DNA from 4 places in the Streptomyces sp. NPDC044106 genome. Region 1 is predicted to be linked to each of the others. Evidence: riboswitches for the same ligand, from Rfam matches in the RefSeq annotation. Region 1 holds a riboswitch; each other region holds the start of a gene.
The links. Region 1 has a riboswitch for cobalamin ahead of AC07DI_RS20585 (prenyltransferase/squalene oxidase repeat-containing protein). Riboswitches for the same ligand answer to the same signal wherever they lie in the genome.
Positions count from the first base shown of each region.

Region 2: it holds a riboswitch for cobalamin, as region 1 does, so the genes downstream of both, AC07DI_RS35680 (cobalamin biosynthesis protein) here and AC07DI_RS20585 (prenyltransferase/squalene oxidase repeat-containing protein) in region 1, are expected to answer to the same signal.
Region 3: it holds a riboswitch for cobalamin, as region 1 does, so the genes downstream of both, cobN (cobaltochelatase subunit CobN) here and AC07DI_RS20585 (prenyltransferase/squalene oxidase repeat-containing protein) in region 1, are expected to answer to the same signal.
Region 4: it holds a riboswitch for cobalamin, as region 1 does, so the genes downstream of both, AC07DI_RS23565 (ABC transporter substrate-binding protein) here and AC07DI_RS20585 (prenyltransferase/squalene oxidase repeat-containing protein) in region 1, are expected to answer to the same signal.

Region 1 covers NZ_JBWKFZ010000010.1:334,848-340,403, reverse strand. The annotation lists gene AC07DI_RS20600 (ferredoxin) at 157-390, opposite strand; gene AC07DI_RS20595 (aldehyde dehydrogenase) at 390-1,856, opposite strand; gene AC07DI_RS20590 (MBL fold metallo-hydrolase) at 2,113-3,183, shown strand; cobalamin riboswitch at 3,206-3,335, shown strand; gene AC07DI_RS20585 (prenyltransferase/squalene oxidase repeat-containing protein) at 3,460-4,692, shown strand; gene AC07DI_RS20580 (SCO2322 family protein) at 4,689-5,345, shown strand; gene AC07DI_RS20575 (energy-coupling factor transporter transmembrane component T) at 5,370-5,556, shown strand, end outside.
Region 2 covers NZ_JBWKFZ010000029.1:59,909-65,464, reverse strand. The annotation lists gene AC07DI_RS35690 (putative cobaltochelatase) at 1-397, opposite strand, end outside; gene AC07DI_RS35685 (cobyric acid synthase) at 444-1,952, opposite strand; gene AC07DI_RS35680 (cobalamin biosynthesis protein) at 1,949-2,902, opposite strand; cobalamin riboswitch at 3,013-3,152, opposite strand; gene AC07DI_RS35675 (hypothetical protein) at 3,310-3,534, opposite strand; gene AC07DI_RS35670 (inorganic phosphate transporter) at 3,547-4,842, opposite strand; gene AC07DI_RS35665 (class II aldolase/adducin family protein) at 5,239-5,556, shown strand, end outside.
Region 3 covers NZ_JBWKFZ010000005.1:227,799-233,354, forward strand. The annotation lists gene cobN (cobaltochelatase subunit CobN) at 1-1,551, opposite strand, end outside; cobalamin riboswitch at 1,589-1,720, opposite strand; gene AC07DI_RS10665 (cobalamin biosynthesis protein CobG) at 1,841-3,319, shown strand; gene AC07DI_RS10670 (precorrin-8X methylmutase) at 3,316-3,957, shown strand; gene cobJ (precorrin-3B C(17)-methyltransferase) at 4,086-5,546, shown strand.
Region 4 covers NZ_JBWKFZ010000012.1:255,726-261,281, reverse strand. The annotation lists gene AC07DI_RS23585 (metallophosphoesterase) at 1-119, opposite strand, end outside; gene AC07DI_RS23580 (DUF5133 domain-containing protein) at 463-693, opposite strand; gene AC07DI_RS23575 (ABC transporter ATP-binding protein) at 834-1,667, opposite strand; gene AC07DI_RS23570 (FecCD family ABC transporter permease) at 1,664-2,767, opposite strand; gene AC07DI_RS23565 (ABC transporter substrate-binding protein) at 2,845-3,909, opposite strand; cobalamin riboswitch at 3,976-4,160, opposite strand; gene AC07DI_RS23560 (VOC family protein) at 4,179-4,697, opposite strand; gene AC07DI_RS23555 (AraC family transcriptional regulator) at 4,694-5,556, opposite strand, start outside.

The sequences.
Region 1 (5,556 bases):
CACGAGTGTCATCGATCGGCCGTGCGGAACGCATGCGTAAAGTCACGTTCGCTCATGTTCGACGGTCCAGACTAGCTACGGTCCGGACATATGGCGACGCCCGCGCCGCCACCGAGGTGAACTTGGCGCGGGCGTGACCCCGTCGACGCCGCGGTGCTACTCCTCCGGCGGGAACACGATCTCCCCGCCGTCGGCCAGCGCGATCGTGATCGCCTCCACCGGGCAGCCCTCCGCGGCCTCAAGGACCTTCTCGTTGGCGTCGGTCTCGGCGGCGGTGGGGTGCGACTGGCGTGCGGTGTCCAGCTCGAAGCCGCCGGGGGCGGTGAGTACGCACATGCCCGAGCCGATGCAGACCGACCGGTCGACCTCGACGTGCCAGCGGTCCCCCATCAGGCACCCGCCCCCTCGTAGCCGGCCGGGAGGTGGATCATCTTGTGCTCGAAGAACTCGCCGTACCCCTCGGGTCCGAACTCGCGCCCGAGGCCGGAGTTCTTGTAGCCGCCGAAGGGGCCGAGCATGTCGAGGCTGAAGGTGTTCACGGAGTACGTTCCGGTGCGCACCTGCCGCGCGATGCCGATGCCCCGCTCGACGTCGCCGGTCCAGACACTGCCGCTGAGCCCGTAGTCGGAGTCGTTGGCGATCTTCACCGCCTCGCTCTCCTCGCCGTACGGCAGCAGGCAGATGACGGGGCCGAAGATCTCCTCGCGGGCGATCCGCATCGAGTTGTCGACGTCACCGAAGAGCGTCGGCTCGACGTACCAGCCCCGGTCCATACCGGCCGGACGGCCGCCGCCCGCGAGGATCTTCGCGCCCTCCTCCTGACCGATGCGGATGTAGTCGAGGGAGCGCTGCTGCTGCCGCCGGGCGACGAGCGGGCCGAGTTCGGTGGCGGGGTCGAGGGGGTCGCCGACCTTGAGCGCACAGGCGGCGGCGGCGAAGGCCTCGGCGAACTCGTCGTAGCGGGTGCGCGGCACGAGGATGCGGGTCTGGGCCACGCACGCCTGGCCGTTGATCATCCAGGCGAACGGCGCGATGCCCGCGACCGCGGTCGCCGCGTCGGCGTCGGGGAGGACGACGGCGGCCGACTTGCCGCCGAGCTCCAGTGTCACGCGGGTCAGGTTGCGGGCGGCGACCTCCATGACGCGCTTGCCCGCGGCGACGGACCCGGTGAAGGAGACCTTGTCGACGTCCGGGTGCCCGACGAGGTACTCGCTCACCTCGCGGTCGGCGCAGATGATCGAGAGCACGCCTTCCGGCAGCCCCGCCTCGGCGGCGATCTCCGCGAGGATGTAGGAGTCGAGGGGCGCTTCCGGCGAGGTCTTGAGGACGACCGGGCAGCCGGCGAGCAGGGCGGGGGCGAGTTTGGCGGCGGCGGTGAACTGCGGGACGTTCCACGGCACGACGGCCGCGACGACGCCGACCGGTTCGCGCCGCACGAGCAGCTTGCCGAGGACGCCGTCCCGCTCCTCCTCGTAGGGGAAGTCGCGGGCGACGGTGATCGCCGCGTCCCACGCCATCATCGCGGAGAGGGCCTGCACCATCACGCTTGACGTGTAGGGCGTGCCGTTCTCGGAGCTGATGACGCGGGCGATCTCCTCGTGGCGTATCGCGAAGCCGTCCTTGATCCTCGATATGACCTCGATGCGCTCGTCCGGCGTCATCCGCGGCCACGGGCCGTGCTCGAAGGCCTTGCGGGCACCGGCGACGGCGCGGTCCACGTCGGCGGGGGCCGCGTGCGGCACGCGGGCGAAGACCTCTTCGGTGTGCGGGGAGACGACGTCGATGACGCCCTTGCCGAGCGGGTCCACCAACTCCCCGCCGATGAACAGCTGTCCGTGTTCCACGAGCTCGGTCATGGCTGACTGCCTCCTGCGGGTCCCTGCGGGGCGTTTCCTGACACCGTTTCAGAACTGATGTTTCAGAACTGATACCAGTTCTAGTTGGAGGAGTCCACGTCCGAAAGCGCCAGAAGCGCCAGAAGCCCAGGAGGCTCCGGAAGACTCCGGGAGGCTCGCGGGAGCATCAACCCGGCGGCGAGGAGGTGAACTTGGGCGACTATTGGAACTAGTTCTAGTTATAGTGGCGGGCATCAGCGACAGAGACGAGGCGCCCATGACGCGGGTGAGCGGCGGCACGCGGGCGAGCGGCCCACCGGTGATCGAGCACGGCGGCGGCGTCTGGAGCATCAAGGTCCCGATCCCCGACAACCCCCTCGGCTTCACCCTCGTCCACCTCCTGGACACCGACGCGGGCCCCGTCCTCGTCGACACCGGCTGGGACGACCCGGCGTCCTGGGAGACCCTCGCCGCCGGGCTCGTCGCCTGCGGCACCGCGGTCCAGGACGTGCACGGCGTCGTCATCACCCACCACCACCCCGACCACCACGGCCTGTCCAAAGCGGTCCGCGAGGCGTCGGGCGCGTGGATCGCGATGCACGAGGCGGACGCCTCCGTGGTGCGCCGCACCCGTGCCAACCCGCCCGAGCGCTGGTACGCCTACATGGCCGCGAAGCTCACCGCCGCGGGCGCCCCGGCCGGCCACGTCGCCCCCCTGGTGCGGGCCCGCGACGAGGGCCGCCCCCGCGCACTGCCCGGCCTCGCCCCCGCCCTGCCCGACCTCGGCATCACCCCGGGCGAGCTGCTCGCCCTGCCGGGCCGCCGGGTGCGCGCGATCTGGACCCCAGGCCACACGCCGGGCCACGTCTGCCTGCACCTGGAGGAGGACCACCCGACGGGCCTGCGCGGCCACGGCCGGCTCTTCTCCGGGGACCATCTGCTGCCCGGCATCACCCCGCACATCGGCCTGTACGAGGACCCCGACGACGACACGGTGACCGACCCCCTCGGCGACTACCTCGACTCCCTGGAGCGGGTCGGCCGCCTCGCCCCCGCCGAGGTCCTCCCCGCCCACCAGCACGCCTTCACCGACGCCCCCGGCCGCGTACGCGAACTCCTCGCGCACCACGAGGAGCGCCTGACGAGCCTGCTCACCCTGCTCGCCGAGCCCCTCACCCCCTGGCAGATCGCCACCCGCATGGAGTGGAACAGGCCCTGGGCCGAGATCCCCTACGGCTCGCGCAACATCGCGGTCTCCGAAGCGGAGGCCCACGTACGCCGCCTGGTGAAGCTGGGGCGCGCGGAGGCGGTGGCAGGGAGCGATCCGCTCGCGTTCGTGGCGGTGTGACCCGAGGGGCCCGCGGACCGGCCGGTAGAGTGAGTGCGTCGTCCTCACGTCCGAGCAGGGGAAAGTCCGGTGCGAATCCGGCGCTGACCCGCAGCCGTAATCCGACCGCAGCGTCGGTGAGCCGGAATGCCCGGCGCGGAACGTGACCGGCTCGCTTCACCGGACCCTCCGGTGAGCGGCACCGTCGAGGTATACGGAGCCGGAGCCGCCGGAAGCCGTGCTGCCCGCACGGACCGTGCCGCCCCGCTCCCCGCAGGGAGAGGCATCCGCCCCATCATGAACGTTCGTCGCAGTGCGGCGGTCCTGGCCGCCGTCGCCGTGTTCGGCTCGGCCGCGGCACCGGCCGCCTTCGCGGAGAGCAGCTCCCCGTCGCCCTCGACCGCGCTCCCCTCGGGCCTCTACGGCAAGCAGGACCCCAAGTTCGACGGCGTCTTCCGCCAGTCGTACGCCCTGCTCGCCCAGCACACCCAGGACATCGAGCCGGCCGCGAAGGCCGTCGACTGGCTGACCGGGCAGCAGTGCGCGAGCGGCGGCTTCGCGGCGTACCGCGCGGACGCGAGCACGCCGTGCAACTCCAAGACCACGGTCGACAGCAACTCCACCGCCGCCGCCGTGCAGGCCCTCACCGCGCTCGGCGGCCAGGACAAGGCGGTGAAGAAGAGCGTCCAGTGGCTGAAGTCGGTGCAGAACAAGGACGGCGGCTGGGGCTACAACCCCGGCTTCCCCTCCGACGCGAACTCCACGGGGATCGTCGTCGGCGCGCTCGTCGCCGCCGGTGAGAACCCCGCGTCCGCCAAGTCCCAGGGCGGGAAGTCCCCCTACGACGCGCTGCCGAAGCTCGCCATGGACTGCGGCAAGGACGGCGGCGCCTTCGGCCTCGCCGACGCCAAGTCCGGCAAGCTCTCGCCGAACGCCGGCGCCACCGCGGCCGGTGTGCTCGGCAGCCTCGGCCGTGGCCTCGTCGTGGCGCCCGCGAAGAAGGCCGCGTCCGGTGCCCCCAAGTGCGCGAAGCCGGACACGACGGCGCAGGCCGCGAGCAACGGCACCGGCTACCTCCTCGACACCCTCGGCAAGAACGAGGACCACCTGATGTCGTCGATGCCGGGCGTCGGCGACATGCCGGACGTCGGCGGCACCGCCGACGCCGTGGTCGCCCTCGCCGCCGCCGGACAGCAGGAGCAGGCCAAGAAGTCCGCGGTGTGGCTCACGGAGAACTCCGCGAAGTGGGCGAAGCAGTCGGGCCCCGCCGCCTACGCGAAGCTGATCTTCGCCGCGAACGCCGCGGGCCTGGACCCACGCGACTTCGGCGGCGCCGACCTCGTCAAGCAGCTGAACGCCCAGGGCCCGCCCCCGCAGTCCGCCTCCGACCACGCCTCGGCGTCGGACAAGGACGAGAAGAAGGACGACGACGGCGGTGTCAGCGTCTGGTGGATCGTCGGCGTCGGCATGGTCGCCGGCATCGGCATCGGCTTCCTGTACAGCGGCAACCGCAAGAAGAAGCAGCCGTGACGGCAGGCCGTGGGCGGCTGCTGCTCGGGGTGCTCCTCGCCGCCGTCGTCGGCGTCCTCGTGGCCGCGCCCGCCCAGGCCGCCGGCTACCGCTACTGGTCGTTCTGGGAGCGGGACGGCGGGCAGTGGACGTACGCGAGCCAGGGCCCGGGCACCGCGCGCCCCGACGACGGTGACGTACAGGGCTTCCGCTTCGCGGTCTCCGAGGACTCCAAGGAAGCGGCGAAGCCGCGCGGCGCCGCGGACTTCGAGGACATCTGCGCGGACACCCCGGCCGAGGACGGGCACAAGCGGGTCGCGCTGGTCGTCGACTTCGGCACGGCGGGCGACGCGCCCGGCGGTGAGCGCCCGCCGAAGCCGCGTACCGCCTGCGCCAGCGTCGCCGACGACGCCACCAGCGCGGAGGCCCTCGCCTCGGTCGCCGAACCGCTGCGCTACGACAGCAAGGCACTGCTCTGCGCCATCGACGGCTACCCGAAGTCGGGCTGCGGCGAGCAGGTCGCCGCAGACGGCAACGACCGGCAGGAAACGACCGCGGCCCCGGGCGGGGACGGGGACGACGGCGGTCCCTCCCTCGGCCTGATCACCGGGGCCGCCGCCGTCGCGCTGCTCGGCGGTGCCGCGGTCTGGCAGGCCCGCCGCCGCCGCGGCTGACGCGGCCGGACGACGGACAGCACGATGACGGACCACGGCAGCGGCGCGCCCGGCCCCCTGCGGCGCCGCCTCGCCCCCGAGGCGCACCGGAGCAACGCCCTGCACCCGGGCGCCTGGTGGGTGTGGGCCATCGGCCTCGGCACCGCCGCGTCCCGCACCACCAATCCGCTCCTGATCGGGCTGCTGATCGGCGTCGCGGGCTATGTGGTGG
Region 2 (5,556 bases), on a different contig from region 1:
TGCCGCGGTGCGCGTCGGCGAGCAGGCCGGGCTCGAAGGCCTTGACGCCCTCCGAGAGTGCCCGCTCGATGTCCAGGGCACCGACGAGGCGGTCCTCGGACGCGCCGACCGGCAGCTCGACCATCCGGGCGGGCCGCGCGGTGGCGCCGCCCGTCTCGTGCGGGCCGTCCGGGCAGTTCGGGTCGGCGGCGGCCGGATCGCACGAGAAGCGGCACCCGGCGACGACCGGCACCTCGGGGAGCAGCGCCGAGAGCGCGCGCACGGCGGTGGACTTGGCGGTGCCCTTCTCACCCCGCACGAGCACACCGCCCACGGCGGGCGAGACGGCGTTCAGCAGGAGCGCGAGCCGCAGGTCGTCCTGGCCGACGAGAGCGGTGAACGGGTACGGGGTGGTCACTGAGCCTCCTTGATGCGGTGGTGCGGGGTGGTGCTCACGACGGCGCTCACGAGGGCGCGCCGGGCGCGATGAACGGCAGCCCGGCCGGCGCGCCGTTCTCGATCAGGCCCAGCAGGCCGTCCGTGTCCGCGTGTTCTTCGATCAGGTCGCCGAGCAGGTCGAGCTGTTCCTCGCGCAGCGCCGCGAAGCTGGTGTCGGGCGCGGGCACGAAGCGGCGTCCGGCCGCGCGGGCGACCTCGGTGAGGAATCGGCGCCGGAACGCGTCGCTCTCCAGCGATCCGTGCCAGTGCGTGCCCCAGACCTCGCCGACCCGGCAGCCGTCCAGGAAGGGCTCGCCGCCCAGGACGTCGGCGACGCCGTGGTGGATCTCGTACCCCTCGACGTACTCGCCGAGGGCCTCGCCGACCGGTCGCGCCAGGGTCTTCTCGCGGGCGAACCGCACCCGCACCGGCAGCAGCCCGAGCCCGTCGACGGCCCCGGCCCGCGACTCGACCTCGTCCTCGATGTGCTCGCCGAGGACCTGGAAGCCGCCGCAGATCCCGAGCACGGGGCGGCCCTCGGCGGCGCGTCGTGCCAGGGCGTCGGCGAGGCCGCGCTCGCGCAGCCACTCAAGGGCGCGTACGGTCCCGCGCGTGCCCGGCACGACCACGAGGTCGGCGTCGACGAGCTCCTCGGCGCGGTCCACGAACCGCACGACGACGCCCGGCTCGGCGGCCAGCGCGTCCACGTCGGTGAAGTTGGACATCAGCGGCACCGCGCACACGGCGACCCGCAGCACGTCCTCGCCGACCGGCGGGGCCACCACCGACTCCCGGACGGCGCCCCGCAGGGACACCCGCAGGCCGTCCTCCTCGTCGATGCCGAGCCCGTGCTGGAACGGCAGCACACCGTACGTACGCCGCCCGGTGAGACCGAGCAGCATGTCGAGCCCGGGTTCCAGGAGGGAGACGTCCCCCCGGAACTTGTTCACCAGGTAGCCCGCGACGAGCTCCTGGTCGGCCGCGCTCAGCAGCGCCGTCGTCCCGAAGAACGACGCGAACACCCCGCCCCTGTCGATGTCCCCGACCACCAGGACGGGGAAGCGGGCGGCGCGCGCGATGCCCATGTTGACGATGTCGGTGCGCCGCAGATTGATCTCGGCGGGACTGCCCGCGCCTTCGCAGATCACGGCGTCATACGTGCCCCGGAGTTCCGCCAGGCATCCCAGGACGGTGTCGAGCAACTGCGCCTGCCGCCCTCCGTGGTAGCCACGCGCACTCATCTCGCCGACCGGCTTGCCCATCAGCACGACCTGGCTGGAGCGGTCGCCGCCGGGCTTGAGCAGAACGGGGTTCATCAGCGCGCTGGGCTCGACGCGGGCGGCCTGCGCCTGCATGGCCTGGGCCCGCCCGATCTCGGCGCCCTCGCGGGTGACGAAGGAGTTGAGGGACATGTTCTGCGCCTTGAACGGCGCGACGGACACGCCCTTGCGGGTCAGCCACCGGCAGATGCCGGCGGTGACGACGCTCTTGCCCGCGTCCGAGGTGGTCCCTGCGACGAGCAGTCCACCGCTCATGACGTTCTCCCTGACGTTGCCGACCGAAGTGCCCAGCGGGCGGTGACCACGGCGCCGAGGGCGAGCAGGCCGACGCGGCGGGACAGCTTCGCCGCCCGTTCGATGTCCCCCGCGCGCACGTCGCGCCCCTCCGCGTTCAGAACGGGCCGGTGCTCGACCCGCCCCCCGTACGACAGCGTCCCCCCGAGCCGTACGCCAAGCGCGCCGGCGAAGGCCGCCTCGACGGGTCCGGCGTTCGGGCTCGGATGCTTCGCCGCGTCCGCGCGCCAGGCCCGTACCGCTCCGGCGGGCGATCCCCCGGCCAGCGCCGCGAGGCCCGCGGTGAGCCGCGCCCCCGGCCATCCGACGACGTCGTCGAGGCGGGCGGAGGCCCAGCCGTACCGGCGGTAGCGGGCCGACTTGTGGCCCACCATCGCGTCCAGTGTGTTGACGGCCCGGAAGCCGACGAGTCCGGGCACCCCGCCCAGCGCGCCCCACACGAGCGCCCCGACCACCGCGTCGGAGGTGTTCTCGGCGACGGACTCCACGACGGCCCGCGCGATGCCGTCGGCGTCCAGCGCCTGCGGATCGCGCCCGCACAGATGCGGCAGCCGCTCCCGCGCGACCTCGATGTCCCCGGCCTCCAGCGCGCCGCCGATGGCCCGCGCCTCCCGGCCGAGCGAGGTGCCGCCGACGACGGCCCAGGTCGCGGCGGCGGTCAGCGCGACGGTTCCGGCCCGGGAGCGGCGTACGAGGGTGGTGGCGAGGGCGGCGGCGCCCGCCGCGCCTCCCGCGCAGACCACGGTGTGCAGCGCGCCCCAGCCGCGGTGGTCGCGCCAGAGCAGCCGCTCGACGGCGCCCGCGGCACGGCCGAACGCGGCGACCGGATGGCCCCGGCGGGGATCGCCGAGCAGCAGGTCACCGAGGAGGCCGGCGGCGGCGCCGTACGCGAAGTCGCGATCGGCACTCATGCGCTCAGCCCGTCGCCGTGCTGCGGAGAGGCTTCGACGAGCGGGGAAGGGGCGGCACCGGGCGGCCGGGCATGGCGATATGTCCTCACTCAGGGTGTCCGCGCCCTGGTTCGACGTGATCGGCGGCGAGAGTTCCTGGCTCGCGGGGAGTGGCTCCCCGGTGACAGTGGCGGGACCGCGCCGGATTCGCACCGGCTTCCTCTTCTGCCGCCGTAGTTGGCCCGGGCAGTCCACCACGGTCCGCGAAGGCCCGTCAACTCGCCGTTGACCTGCGGCGGGAGAGTGTGTTGGGGCCCACATGCGGGGTTGCGCGCACGCCCGGCGCGCGGGATCCGGATATACGGGTGGGGCGCGGAGCTCCGTACGCTCCGCGCCCCACCCGGGAAGACCGGCCGACGGCCCTGCCGTCAGGCGACGATCAGGAAGATGCCGTACGCCACCGCCGCCGCGCACAGGGCGAAGCAGGCATACGCGCCGGTGCGCGCCAGGGCCGCGGTGCCGCCCGTGGCGGCGGCCGCCGTCTCCTGCCGGGAGAGGCCGACGACGCCGAGGGTGAACAGGCCCACCAGGGCCACCGTCACCGCGAGACTGACTCCGAAGACGGAGCCGAGAGCTGCCCAGTCGATGCTCATGCTGGTCTGTCCTTACACGGTCGCGGGCCGGGCGGGGTCCGCCATGGCGCCGGTCGTGGTGGTGGTCGGGGCCGAGACCGTGACCCTGACGGGCTGGTCCACGGGGACGGCGGCGGCAGGCACGCCCGCCGGGGGAGGGGAGACGGCGGCGATCGCGGTGGTGACCACGCCCGCGGGCTCGGCGACCGCGGTGTCGTCGTGGCCGATCTCGTCGTCCGTGACGTTGGTGTGGTCGACGGCGTTGCGCCGCGAGAGCACCCAGATCACGCCCGAGCCCGCGATCAGGAGCGTCGCGGTGGCCGCGATGCCCCAGGGGCCCTGCTTGGTGAGGAACTCGGCGCCCGCGCCGACCAGGCCCGCCGCCGGCAGGGTCAGGCCCCACGCGACGAACATCCGGGTCGCGGTCGACCAGCGGACCACGCCGCCCTTGCGGCCGAGGCCCGCGCCCATCACGGCGCCCGAGCAGACCTGAGTGGTGGAGAGGGAGAAGCCGATGTGCGAGGAGGCGAGGATCGCCGTCGCGGCGCTGGTCTGGGCGGCGAAGCCCTGCTGCGGCGCGAGGTCGGTCAGGCCCTTGCCCATGGTGCGGATGATGCGCCAGCCGCCGAGGTAGGTGCCGAGCGCGATGGCCATGCCGGCCGAGACGATGACCCACATCGGGGGGTTGGCGCCGGGGTTCAGGACGCCGCCGGTGATCAGGGCGAGCGTGATGATGCCCATGGTCTTCTGCGCGTCGTTCGTGCCGTGGGCCAGCGAGACGAGGCCGGCGGAGGCGATCTGGCCCGCGCGGTACCCCTTGGCGGTGGCCTTCTGGTCGGTGCCGCGGCCGATCCGGTACGTCAGGCGGGTGGCCAGCGTCGCGGCGATGCCCGCCACGAGCGGGGCCGCGACGGCCGGGATCAGGATCTTGGTGACGACGGTGCCGCCGTTGATCGACGACCAGCCCATCGACATGACGGCGGCGCCGATGAGGCCGCCGAAGAGTGCGTGGGAGGAGCTGGAGGGCAGGCCCACCAGCCAGGTGACGAGGTTCCAGAGAATCGCGCCGACGAGCGCGGCGAAGATGACCTCTGTCTTCAGTCCGTCCTCGTTGACGATGCCGCCGGAGATCGTCTTGGCGACTTCGACGGAGAGGAAGGCTCCGACGAGGTTGAGCACGGCGGACATGGCCACCGCCGTCTTGGGCTTGAGAGCGCCGGTCGAGATGGTCGTCGCCATCGCGTTGGCAGTGTCGTGGAAACCGTTCGTGAAATCGAACACGAGAGCGGTGACGATCACGATCCCGAGGAGAAGCGTGATGTGTTCCATTTACCCAGGCTTCTGTTGGACGTCAGTGGCATGTGGAACGTAGGCAATCCGGGTGAACGGAAAGTGAACTGGGCCGGGCGGTGCGGTGACCCGAAGCGGAGTGCCCCTGCTCCGTATTCAGCAGGTGTCTGAAGATGATCGTAAGGAGCGGCCATGGGAGGCCCGCAAACGGGGCGGAGTGTCGGGTTCCGCCATCCGGCGGCCGTCTCCGGCGCACACCGCTTCGCCCGGCCCCCGAACCGGCCAGGAGACGCGGATCACCCCCACCGGCTGCCGCGTCCGCCGCGCCCGCCGACGCCGGGGGACCGTAAGCGGAATCCCGCCAGGGCCGGTTCCGCACCGCCCCTTCCGCGCTCCGCTCCGCGGCGCCCGGGGCCGGGCTGGCAGGATCGCCGCATGACTGAGCAGGGACAGGCGCAGGAGCGGCGGCAGGAACAGGTGACGCGGCGGCAGGCGGACCCGGGCGCGGCGCGCGACGCGATCGGGCGGGCCTGGGACGAGCTGGTCGAAACGGCCCGCAGGACCGTGGCGGACGGCCTGGTCGTCGGCACCTCGGGCAACGTCTCGGTCCGGGTCGGCGACACCGTCCTCGTCACCCCGAGCGGCGTCCCCTACGACCGGCTGCGGCCCGCGGACGCGGTCGGCGTCGACCTCGAAGGACGGCAGGTCATCGGCGACCTCACGCCCACCAGCGAACTCCCGATGCACCTCGCG
Region 3 (5,556 bases), on a different contig from region 1:
ACCGCCGTCGGCGGCGGGCGCGGCGATCCAGCGGTAGGCCGCCAGGTAGTGGTGCGAGGGCGGCAGATCGGGGTCGTGGTAGATCGCGATCGGGTTCTCGCCGAAGCCGCGCGGCGGCTGGATGAGGATGAGGAGGTTCCCGCGGCGCAGGGCGGCGAGCACGATGTCGCCCTCCGGGTCGCCGCCGTTGCCCACGCGCGAGCGGTCGAGGAACATCTCCCCGGGCGGCGGACCCCAGTGGCCCTCGACGGACTCGCGCAGCTCGGCGGGGAGCGTCGCGTACCACCGCTTGTAGTCGGCGGCGGGGATGCGGACCGGGTTGGCGGCGAGCTGCTCCTCGGTCAGCCACTCCTGGTCGTGGCCGCCCGCGTCGATGAGCGCGCGGATCAGCTCGTCGCCGTCACCGGAGACCAGGCCGGGGATGTCGGCCTCGGGGCCGAAGTCGTACCCCTCGGCGCGCAGCCGGCGCAGGAGCGCCACGGCGGACGCGGGGGTGTCGAGGCCGACCGCGTTGCCGATGCGGGAGTGCTTGGTCGGGTACGCGGAGAGCACCAGGGCCAGGCGCTTGTCGGCGGCCGGGATGTGCTTCAGACGCGCGTGCCGTACGGCGATCCCGGCGACGCGGGCCGCGCGCTCGGCGTCCGCCACGTATGCGGGGAGCCCGTCCTCGTCGATCTCCTTGAAGGAGAAGGGCACCGTGATGAGGCGGCCGTCGAACTCCGGGACGGCGATCTGGCTCGCGGCGTCCAGCGGCGACACGCCCTCGTCGTTGTCCTGCCAGGCCGAGCGCGACCCGGTCAGGCAGAGCGCCTGGAGGATCGGCACGTCGAGGCCGGTCAGCGCGCCCGCGTCCCACGACTCGTCGTCGCCGCCCGCCGACGCCTGCGCGGGCTTGGTGCCGCCCGCCGCGAGGACCGTCGTCACGATGGCGTCGGCGGCCCGCAGCTCGTCGATCAGCTCCGGCTCGGGGGCGCGCAGCGAAGCCACGTACAGCGGCATCGGGCGGGCGCCCGCGTCCTCGATGGCGCTGCACAGGTCGTCGACGAACGCGGTGTTGCCGCTCATGTGGTGGGCGCGGTAGTAGAGCACCGCCACCGTCGGCCCCTCGACGGGGCGCGCGGTGCGCTCCAGCGGGCCCCAGGACGGCGCGGGCGCGGGCGGCTCGAAACCGTGGCCGGTGAGCAGCACGGTGTCGGAGAGGAAGCGGGCCAGCTGCTCCAGGTTGGCGGGGCCGCCGTGCGCGAGGTAGGCGTGCGCCTCGGCGGCGATGCCGATCGGCACGGTGGAGGAGGCCATCAGCTGGGCGTCGGGGGCCTGTTCACCGGTGAGCACGACGACCGGGAGGCCGGTGGCGATGAGCTGGTCCAGGCCGTCCTGCCAGGCGCGTACGCCGCCGAGGAGGCGTACGACGACGAGGTCGACGCCGTCGAGCAGGCCGGGAAGAGTGTCCAGGTCCAGGCGGGAGGGGTTGGCGAACCGGTAGTCGACCGGGCCCCCCGCCGCGCGGGCGCTGAGCAGGTCGGTGTCGGAGGTCGACAACAGCAGAAGCATGCGGGCGCAGGCCTTCCTCGGGGTGTCCGCGCCCCGGGTGGTCGTATGGACGGCAGGAGTTCCTGGCTCACCCCACGCGGGTGGGGCTCACAGTGGCGGGACCGCGCCGGATTCGCACCGGGCTTCCTCCCCAGGGTCCTGGTGGACCCACGCCGTCGCTGGCGTCGACGGACTTGGTAGCCCGCCGCCTGCATAGTAAGTCCTGCCCGCCGCGAGCGGTGCGGCCACCTGCCGGGACGGCCCGTCTCGGGAGGCGACCGGCCGGAACCGCGTGGGTATGCTCGCCGCCATGCCGCCCACCCGAGCTCCCTCCCCAGACCAGGGCGAATCCCTCATACGCGACCGGGGCGACGCCTGCCCCGGAGCCCTTCGCCTGCACCTCGCCGACGACGGCAGGCTCGCCCGACTCCGCCTGCCCGGCGGCCTTTTGACGGCCCGTCAGGCGACCGTGCTCGGAGTCGCGGCGGAGCGTCTCGCGGACGGGAACCTCAGCGTCACCTCGCGCGGCAACATCGAGCTGCGCGGCCTCGGCGAGGCGTGCGGCGGCGAACTCTCCCACCTGCTCGCGGACGCGGGCCTGCTGCCTTCCGAGCGGCACGAACGCGTGCGGAACGTGGTGGCATCGCCGCTCGCGGGAACCGACGGACTCGGCCACGCCGACGTGCAGTTGTGGGCCCGCGAGCTGGACGGACTCCTCTGCGCGGAGGAGTGGACGACGGCGCTCTCCGGCCGCTTCCTGTTCGCCCTGGACGACGGGCGCGGGGACGTGGCGGGCCTCGGCGCGGATGTGACCTTGATCGCAGAATCGGACGGGGCGGTGGGGGCGGACGGGACGGCGGGTGCGGGTCGCGCGGTGCGATCCGGTGGGGCGGTGCGCTCCGGTGGAACGGCCGTCGTACGCCTCGGGAGGCACGCCTTCCGGGTCGCAGGCGCCGACGCCCCCCGCGCCGCCCTCGCGGCGGCCCGCGCCTTCCTCGACGCCGCGCGCGAGGCGGGCAACGGGGCCTGGCGGGTACGGGAGCTTCCCGACGGGCAGCGGGTGGAGGTGGCGCGGGCGCTGACGCGGGCGGGGGTCGCGGCGGAGCCGGTCGCGGTTCCGGGGATGCCTGTCGGCGCCCCGGAGTCGCCGGGCGCCGCCCCGAAGATGCCGGTCACGGCCCCGGAGGTGCCGGTTGGTGCCCGGGAGATGCCGGTCGCTGCCCGGGGAATGCCCGTCGCCGCCCCGCCCGTCCCCGGCGTCACCGGTCACGCCGTGGTCGTCAACGCACCCCTCGGCCGTGTCACCGCGGCCCAGTGGCGGGCCCTCCTCCCGCTGCCCGCCGACGAGCTGCGCGTCACCCCGTGGCGCGGCTTCGTGCTGCCCGGCTTCGCCGACGGAGCGGCGGCCCGTGAGCGCCTCGCCGCACTGGCCGAGGCCGGTTACGTCACCGCCCCCGGCTCGCCCTGGTCCGGCGTCGGCGCCTGCACCGGCCGCCCCGGCTGCGCCAAGTCGCTCGCCGACGTCCGCGCGGACGCCGTGCCGGGCCACGGCGGACTGCCCGTCCACTGGTCCGGCTGCGAGCGGCGGTGCGGGCACCCGCACGGCGACTGGGTCGACGTCCTCGCCATCGGCGACGGCCGCTACGAGGTGACGGTGCGCACCGGCGCCTCGGCGGTGCCCGTGACGGGCGACACCCTGGCCGGGACGGTCACCGCAGCACGTACGACTTCGACAAGCACCCCTTCCGCAAACAGCCCTTCCGCAAGCACTCCAACGGCCACGAGATGAGCGAGAGCACAGTGTTCGACTACGAGAAGGACGGCGCGGCGATCTACCGCGAGTCCTTTGCCACCATCCGGGCGGAGGCCGACCTCCAGGGCCTGCCCGCCGACGTCAGCCAGGTCGCGGTCCGGATGATCCACGCCTGCGGGATGGTCGACCTCGTGAAGGATCTCGCCCACAGCCCGCGGGTGATCGCGGACGCGCGCAAGGCCCTGCGCGACGGCGCGCCGATCCTGTGCGACGCGAACATGGTCGCGAGCGGCGTCACGCGCAAGCGGCTGCCCGCCGACAACGACGTGATCTGCACCCTCGCCGACCCGTCCGTGCCGGACCTCGCGGCGCGGCTCGGTACCACCCGCAGCGCCGCCGCGCTCGAACTGTGGCGCGACCGCCTCGAAGGCTCCGTCGTCGCCATCGGCAACGCGCCCACCGCGCTCTTCCGCCTCCTGGAGATGATCGAGGAGGGCGCGCCGCGCCCGGCCGCCGTCCTCGGCATCCCGGTCGGCTTCGTCGGCGCCGCCGAGTCCAAGGACGCGCTGGCCGCCCACCACTCCGGTCTGGAGTACCTCGTCGTACGAGGGCGTCGTGGCGGCAGCGCGATGGCCGCGGCGGCGATCAACGCGATTGCGAGCGAGGCGGAGTGAACACCGAGACCGGAACCATCGAGACCGAAACCGCCGGGGCCGAAACCGCCGGGGCCGAAACCGCCGGGGCCGGAGCCACCGGGGGACAGCTGTACGGGGTCGGCCTCGGTCCCGGCGATCCCTCCCTGATGACCCTGCGCGCCGTCGAGGTGATCGCGGCGGCCGACGTCGTCGCGTACCACTCGGCCCGGCACGGCCGTTCCATCGCCCGCTCGATCGCGGCGAAGCACATCCGCGCCGACCACATCGAGGAAGCGCTGGTCTACCCCGTCACCACGGAGCACACCGACCACCCCGGCGGCTACCGCGGCGCGCTCGACGCCTTCTACGAGGAGGCCGCGGCCCGCCTCGCCGCCCACCTCGACGCGGGCCGCACGGTCGCCGTCCTCGCCGAGGGCGACCCGCTCTTCTACGGCTCGTACCAGCACATGCACAAGCGCCTCGCGCACCGCTACCCGACCGAGGTGATCCCCGGTGTCACCTCGGTGAGCGCGGCGGCGGCCCGCCTCGGGGAGCCGCTTGTGGAGGCCGAGGAGGTCCTCACCGTCCTGCCCGGCACGCTCCCCGAGGAGGAGCTGGCCGCGCGCCTCGCGGCGACGGACTCGGCGGTCGTCATGAAGCTTGGCCGCACGTTCGGCAAGGTGCGCGGCGCCCTGGAGAGCGCGGGCCGCCTCGACGAGGCCCGCTACGTCGAGCGGGCCACCATGGCGGGCGAGCGCACCGGCAGGCTGGCCGACGTGGACCCGGAGTCGGTGCCGTACTTCTCCGTGGCGGTCCTGCCGAGCCGGGTGGCGCCCCTGACGGGCGGCCCCGCGCCGGAGCCGTCGACGGAGCGGTCCGGCGAGGTCGTCGTGGTCGGCACGGGTCCCGCGGGCCCGCTGTGGCTGACCCCCGAGACGCGCGGCGCGCTCGCCGCCGCGGACGACCTGGTCGGCTACACCACGTACGTCGACCGGGTGCCGCACCGACCCGGTCAGCGGCGGCACGGCTCGGACAACCGCGTCGAGTCCGAACGCGCCGAGTTCGCGCTGGAGTTGGCGCGGCGCGGGCGGCGGGTGGCCGTCGTGTCGGGCGGAGACCCCGGCGTCTTCGCGATGGCCACGGCCGTCCTGGAGGTGGCCTCGCAGGACGCGTACGACGATGTTCCCGTACGGGTGCTCCCCGGGGTGACCGCCGCCAACGCGGCGGCCGCGTTGGCGGGCGCACCGCTCGGCCACGACTACGCCACCCTGTCCCTGTCCGACCGCCTCAAGCCGTGGGAGGTCATCGCGGAGCGGTTGGCCGCGGCGGCTGCCGCGGATCTCGTCCTCGCGCTCTACAACCCCGGCTCGCGGAGCCGGACCTGGCAGGTCGGCAAGGCGCGCGAGCTGCTCCTTGAGCACCGGGCGCCGGACACGCCTGTGGTCCTCGGGCGGGATGTCGGCGGGCCCGAGGAGAGCGTGCGTGTCGTGCGCCTCGCCGATCTGGATCCGGAGGAGGTCGACATGCGTACGCTGCTGATCGTCGGGTCTTCGCAGACGCGGGTGTCGCGGCGGCGCGGCGGCGCGGAGCAGATCGTCTGGACGCCGCGGCGGTACCCCGAGGGGTGACCTTCTTGTG
Region 4 (5,556 bases), on a different contig from region 1:
AGGTCGTACGGGAGGTCGTTCAGGTACGTCATGACGGCTCGGGTGCGGGCGGCACTGCGTCCGCCGTCCTCGTCGCGGGTGTCGATGTGGATGTCGCTCAGGTGGGCTATCACGATCATCGCTGCGGGATCTTCTTCCGTTGTGTGGGAGTGGGCGGGAGGGGGCCGGGAGCCGCGTGCGCGCCGAGTCGCCGCGGCGCGACGTGGCACGACGTGGCAGCGACGGGGGATGACCCGGTTTCCCGAGGCACCCGCCGCCTGTCCCCCCGCCCACCTACGCGGACGCACCCACCACGCCCCCGCGGACCGGCACGATCGACCGTGCCGTACGGTGCCGAACCGTGCCGGTCCGCGAAACGCATGACATCCAACGTAGTCCAGGACGGGCAACCGGAGTTGACCGCGCCGCCACCTGCGTCCGGCGGCCCGCATCCCGCGTGCCGGGCCCTCCGCCCCGTCGCCCTCAGGCCTGAAGCTGCACCTTCGTCCGCGTCGGGCGGTAGTCGCGGAGCTTCTCCCTGGCCACGGCGAGCGCGCTCTGGATGTCGCGCGTTCCGGTGGAGACGCACAGGGTGTACGTGACGTTCTCTATGCGGCGGCGCACTTCGTGGTTGTCGGGTTCCGCGGAGAGGCGCGCGGTGAGCATCTCGTGGTTCTCGACCAGGTTTCGCAGCACGGGCTCGGCCATCAGCATGGCGGTTGTCCTTTCGGGGACAGGTCGGGTGGTTCGTCGCTCCCTGCGGTACCCCCTGTCCGTTTGGTTATTCTCACCCCTTATGCCCGGAACGTCCTGGCGAGGCCCGCCCCCCGCCCCACCCCCGGGCGTGCCCCGCCTCACCTGCGAAGGAAGCGCACCGAAGGCCGCCCTTCCGCGCCGCCGTCCGGCTCCCCCGGCGTCACCACCGCCCGCACCCCGTACACCTCGGCGATCAGCTCCTCGGTGATCACCTCGGCCGGCGGCCCGGCCGCGTACGCCGTGCCCTCCCGCAGGACGAGCAGGTGGTCGCAGAACATCGCCGCCAGGTTGAGGTCGTGCAGCGCGATCACGCTGGTGACCGGGAGCTCCGCCACCAGGGCGAGCAGGTCGAGCTGGTGCTGGATGTCGAGGTGGTTGGTGGGCTCGTCGAGGAGGAGTTCGCGGGGCTCCTGGGCGAGGGCGCGGGCGATCTGGACGCGCTGGCGCTCGCCGCCGGAGAGGGTGTGCCAGGCCTGGGCGGCGCGTTCGGTGAGTCCGGTGCGCGCCAGTGCGTCGCGCACGGCCCGCTCGTCGTGCGGCGTGGGCGCCGACCATGCGCGGCGGTGCGGGATGCGGCCGAGGCGTACGACATCGCGTACGGTCAACTCGACCTGCGTCGAGGCGTGTTGCTGGACCACGGCGACCCGGCGCGCCACCTCCCTGCGGCCCGTGTCGGCCAGCGTGCGGCCGTCCAGGGTGACGACGCCGGAGGCCGGGGCGAGGACGCCCGCGAGGATGCGCAGGAGCGTGGACTTGCCGGAGCCGTTGGGGCCGAGGAGGCCGACGGTGGCGCCGGTGGGCGGGGCGAGGCTGACGCCGTCGACGACGAGGCGGCCCCCCGCCTCCCGGCTCACCCGGTCCGCGCGCAGTCCCGGCGCGGCGTGGTCCGCGCGCAGCCCCGGGGCGTCCGGTGGGATCAGGCCGTACGTCATGTCACCCGCCGCGTCCGGTACAGCACCGCCACGAACGCCGGTACGCCGATGAGCGAGGTCACCACGCCGACCGGGACCTCCTGCGGGTCCAGGGCCGTGCGGGCGAGGGTGTCCACCCAGACCAGGAAGACCGCGCCGGCGAGCGCGGTGACGGGCAGCAGCCGGGCGTGGCCCGAGCCGACGAAGGCGCGGGCCGCGTGCGGCAGGACCAGCCCGACGAAGCCGATGGCGCCCGCCGAGCTGACCAGGGCCGCGGTCAGGAGCGCCGTCGTGCAGAGCAGGACGAGCCGGGTGCGGGCCACCCGGACGCCCAGCGCCGCCGCTGCCTCCTGGCCGAACGCGAACGCGTCGAGCGTGCGGGCGTGGCCGAGGCAGACGAGCAGCGCCACCGCGAGCACCCCGGCGCACAGCCACACGTCCGTCCAGCCGATTCCGCTGAGCGAGCCGAGGAGCCAGAACAGCACGCCGCGGGTGGTCTCGGCGTCGCCCGCCGTGAGGACGACGAACGAGGTCAGCGCGGAGAAGAGCTGCATGGCAGCGACGCCGGACAGCACGACCCGGTCCGTGGTGTCGCCCAGGGTGTGACTCAGGAGCAGCACCAGCGCGAACGAGCAGAGCGCCCCGGCGAACGCGCCCGCCGACACCGACACCGCTCCCCCGCCGACGCCGAGCACGACGACCGCGACCGCTCCGGTGGACGCGCCGGAGGACACCCCGAGCACGAAGGGGTCGGCGAGAGGGTTGCGGAGCAGCGACTGCATCACGGCGCCGCAGACCGCGAGGCCCGCGCCGCAGACCGCGGCGAGCAGCGTGCGCGGCATCCGCAGGTTCCAGACGATGCCGTCCCTGATCGGGGTGAGCGGGGTCTCGCCCCAGCCGAGGTGGGCGGCGACGGTCGACCATACGTCGGGCACGGAGATGTCGGCGGGGCCGATGGTGACGGCCACGGACACGGAGAGGACGAGCGCGGCGAGACCGGCCAGGCAGAGCAGGGCCAGGCGCAGGCCCCCGCGCAGGCCCGGGCGCGGGCCGTGCAGGGGTTCCGGGTGTACGGCGCCGGGTGCGGGCCCCTCCGTGCCGGTACCCGTGTCCGTACTGATGCCCGCGTCCGTGCCCGCGCCGGTACCGATCCCCCTTCCCGCGGCCGTACTCCCGCCCCCGCCCTCCGCCGCCTGCGTCACTTGCGGAGTCCGAACTTCCGCAGCGCGGCCGCGACCTGTTCGATGCCGTCGACCGTGCGGATCGTGGGGTTCATGGCCTGGCCGCTGAGCAGCACGTACCGCTTCTTCTTCACGGCGGTCAGGTTCTTCGTCGCCGGGTTCGTCTCCAGGAACCTGATCTTCGCCGCGGCGCTCTCCGCGGACTGGGACTTGCGCGTGAGGTCGCCGAGGACGATGGCGTCGGGGTCCCGGTCGGCGACGGTCTCCCAGTTGATCTGGGGCCACTCCTCACGGGTGTCGTCGAAGACGTTCTTGGCGCCGAGTTCGCGGGTGATGATGCCGGGGGCGCCGCAGCAGCCCGCCATGTACGGCGCGTCGGAGTTGGCGAACCAGTACATGAGGCGGGTGTCCGAGGCGGCGGCCTTGTCGATGTGCACGGTGGCCTTCGCGACCCGCCGCTTCAGTCCGGCGATCAGCTTCTCGCCGCGCTTCTCGACGTCGAAGACCTTCGCGAGGTCGCGGATCTCGGCGTAGACGCTGTCCATGGTGAGGGTCTTGACGCGCTTGCCGTCACCGTCGCCGTCGTCGTTGTCCTTGCCCGCGCAGTCGGTGGGCGAGACGTAGACGGGCACGCCTAGCTCGGTGAACTTCGTACGGTCGGCGACGCCGCCCTTGCCGACCGTGTAGAGGAAGGAGGCGCTGACGAAGTCCGGCTCCTTGGCGAGGACCTTCTCCAGCGACGGGTAGCGGTCGGCGAGCCGCTCCACCTTCGCGTTGTCCTTCGCCAGGTTCTTCAGGACCGGGTCGGTCCAGGTGCCGGTGCCGGCCATCCGGTCGGCGAGGCCGAGGGAGAGCAGGATCTCCGTGGACCCCTGGTCGAGGGAGACGGCCCGCCGGGGCGGCGCCTCGACCTTCGCCTCCTTGCCGCAGGAGGTGACCGTGACCGGATAGCCGTCGGCGCTCCCGCCCCCGGAGTGCGCGGCGTCGCGTGCGGAGCCGTCGCCGCACGCGGTGAGCGTGAGCAGACCGGCACAGAGGAGGGCGGCTGTACGGAGAGCGGCGGTACGGGCTGTCGAGGACACGTGATCCCTTGGGTCTCGCGGCTCATACGCGGAGCCTGGCCTGCGTCACGACCTCCGTCGCCCGGTGTGCGAGCGGAGGCGCCAGCAGGTCTTCGGACTCGGGATCGACCGGGCGGGGCGCCTTCCCGGGCGTCCGGAGACACCCAGTGGCCGTGGCCCCGCCCGTCCCCCTCACCGCTGCGCGTCAGTTCCGGATTCGCACCGGATTCCCTGGCCCAGGTGTGGGTTTGACTGGCTTGCGCAAGTTATCACGCACCTGTCACCCGCCCTCACGTGGTCGGTGCGGGCCTCGGCTCGCCTCGGTAGGTGCCGAACGACCAGCGGTTTCCCTCCGGGTCCTCGATGCCGAACTCGCGGCTGCCGTAGGGCTTGTCCTCGATCTCGGCGGTGATCTTCACGCCCGCCCCGGTGAGGCGCCGGTACAGGTCGTCCACCCGGGCCGTGACGACGTAGGCGCCCCCGGTGCCGGGTTTGCCGCAGGTGGCCGCGGCCTCCGGGTCGTACGAGCCGAGCATGATGCCGCCGCCCTCGGGCCAGTCGAGCTGGGCGTGGGCGACGCGGCCCCCGTCCTCGTACACGGCGGTGCGCAGGAAGCCGACGGTGTCGACGAGGAAGTCGATCAGCGCAGGGGCGTCCTGGGCCTGCACGCCCGGCCAGACGGCGGGAGGGGGTGTGGTGAGGCGGTCACCCTCGGCGGCACCCGGCGCGGGGTTCGGGGCCGGTGTGAGGTCCGGCTTCGGGGCCGACGTGACGTTCGGGTTCGAGCTCGGGTTCGGTGTGGTGTTCATGGCTTCGAGTCTTCGCCCGTACCGTGCGCCCCGGCTTGGATATTCCGGCACTCTTCGGCCAGCCAGCGGGTGGGACTCACTCCGGTGTACTGCCGGAAGTCACGGACGAGGTGGGAGTGGTCGTAGTAGCCGGTGCCGGCCGCGACCCGGGCGAGGTCCGGGGGTCCGCCCGCCGCGACGGCGCGGGTCACGACGGCCTTGGCGTGCTGGAAGCGCATCAGGCGTGCGGCCTGCTTCGGGCTCAGGCCCGTCTCGGCGCGGAACAGCGCGGTCAGCCTGCGTTCGCTCAGCGCGACGTGCCGGGACAGGCCGCCCAGGGTGCCCGCGCCGCGGTGCCGGGCCAGCCACGCCCAGGCCTCGGCGACCTCCGGGCGTACGGCTCCCATGGGGCGGTCGACGCAGGCGAGTCGCCGCAGGTACGCGGAGAGGTGGGCGAAACGGTCCGTCCAGTCGTCCAGCTCGCACAGCCGCTCGCGGACGTCGGCCGCGTGGTCGCCGAGCACGTCGGTGCCGCCGATGACCAGCTGACCGGTGAGTTCGGCGGCGGGCAGGCCGAGGAGCGCGCGGGCCGCGAGGGGATGCACGGCGAGCTGGATGCCCGCCTCGTGCTCGGGCTGGACGACGTACGCGGGGCTCTGGTGCAGGCCGCCCACCACGATGTCGGTGCGCGCCGCGTCCGGTCCCGTCGCCCGGCCTGGGGAGTCGCCGGTGGTGATGGGCCCGTCGAGGGAGAAGATCACCGTCAGATACGGCGAGGGCAGGCCGCGGTGCAGGGCGGGGCGCTGTCCCGCGGTGCGGTAGCCGACCGCGGAGACGACCATGCCGTCGAGCGGGCCGTCGAGCCTCGGCACGGCCCGGA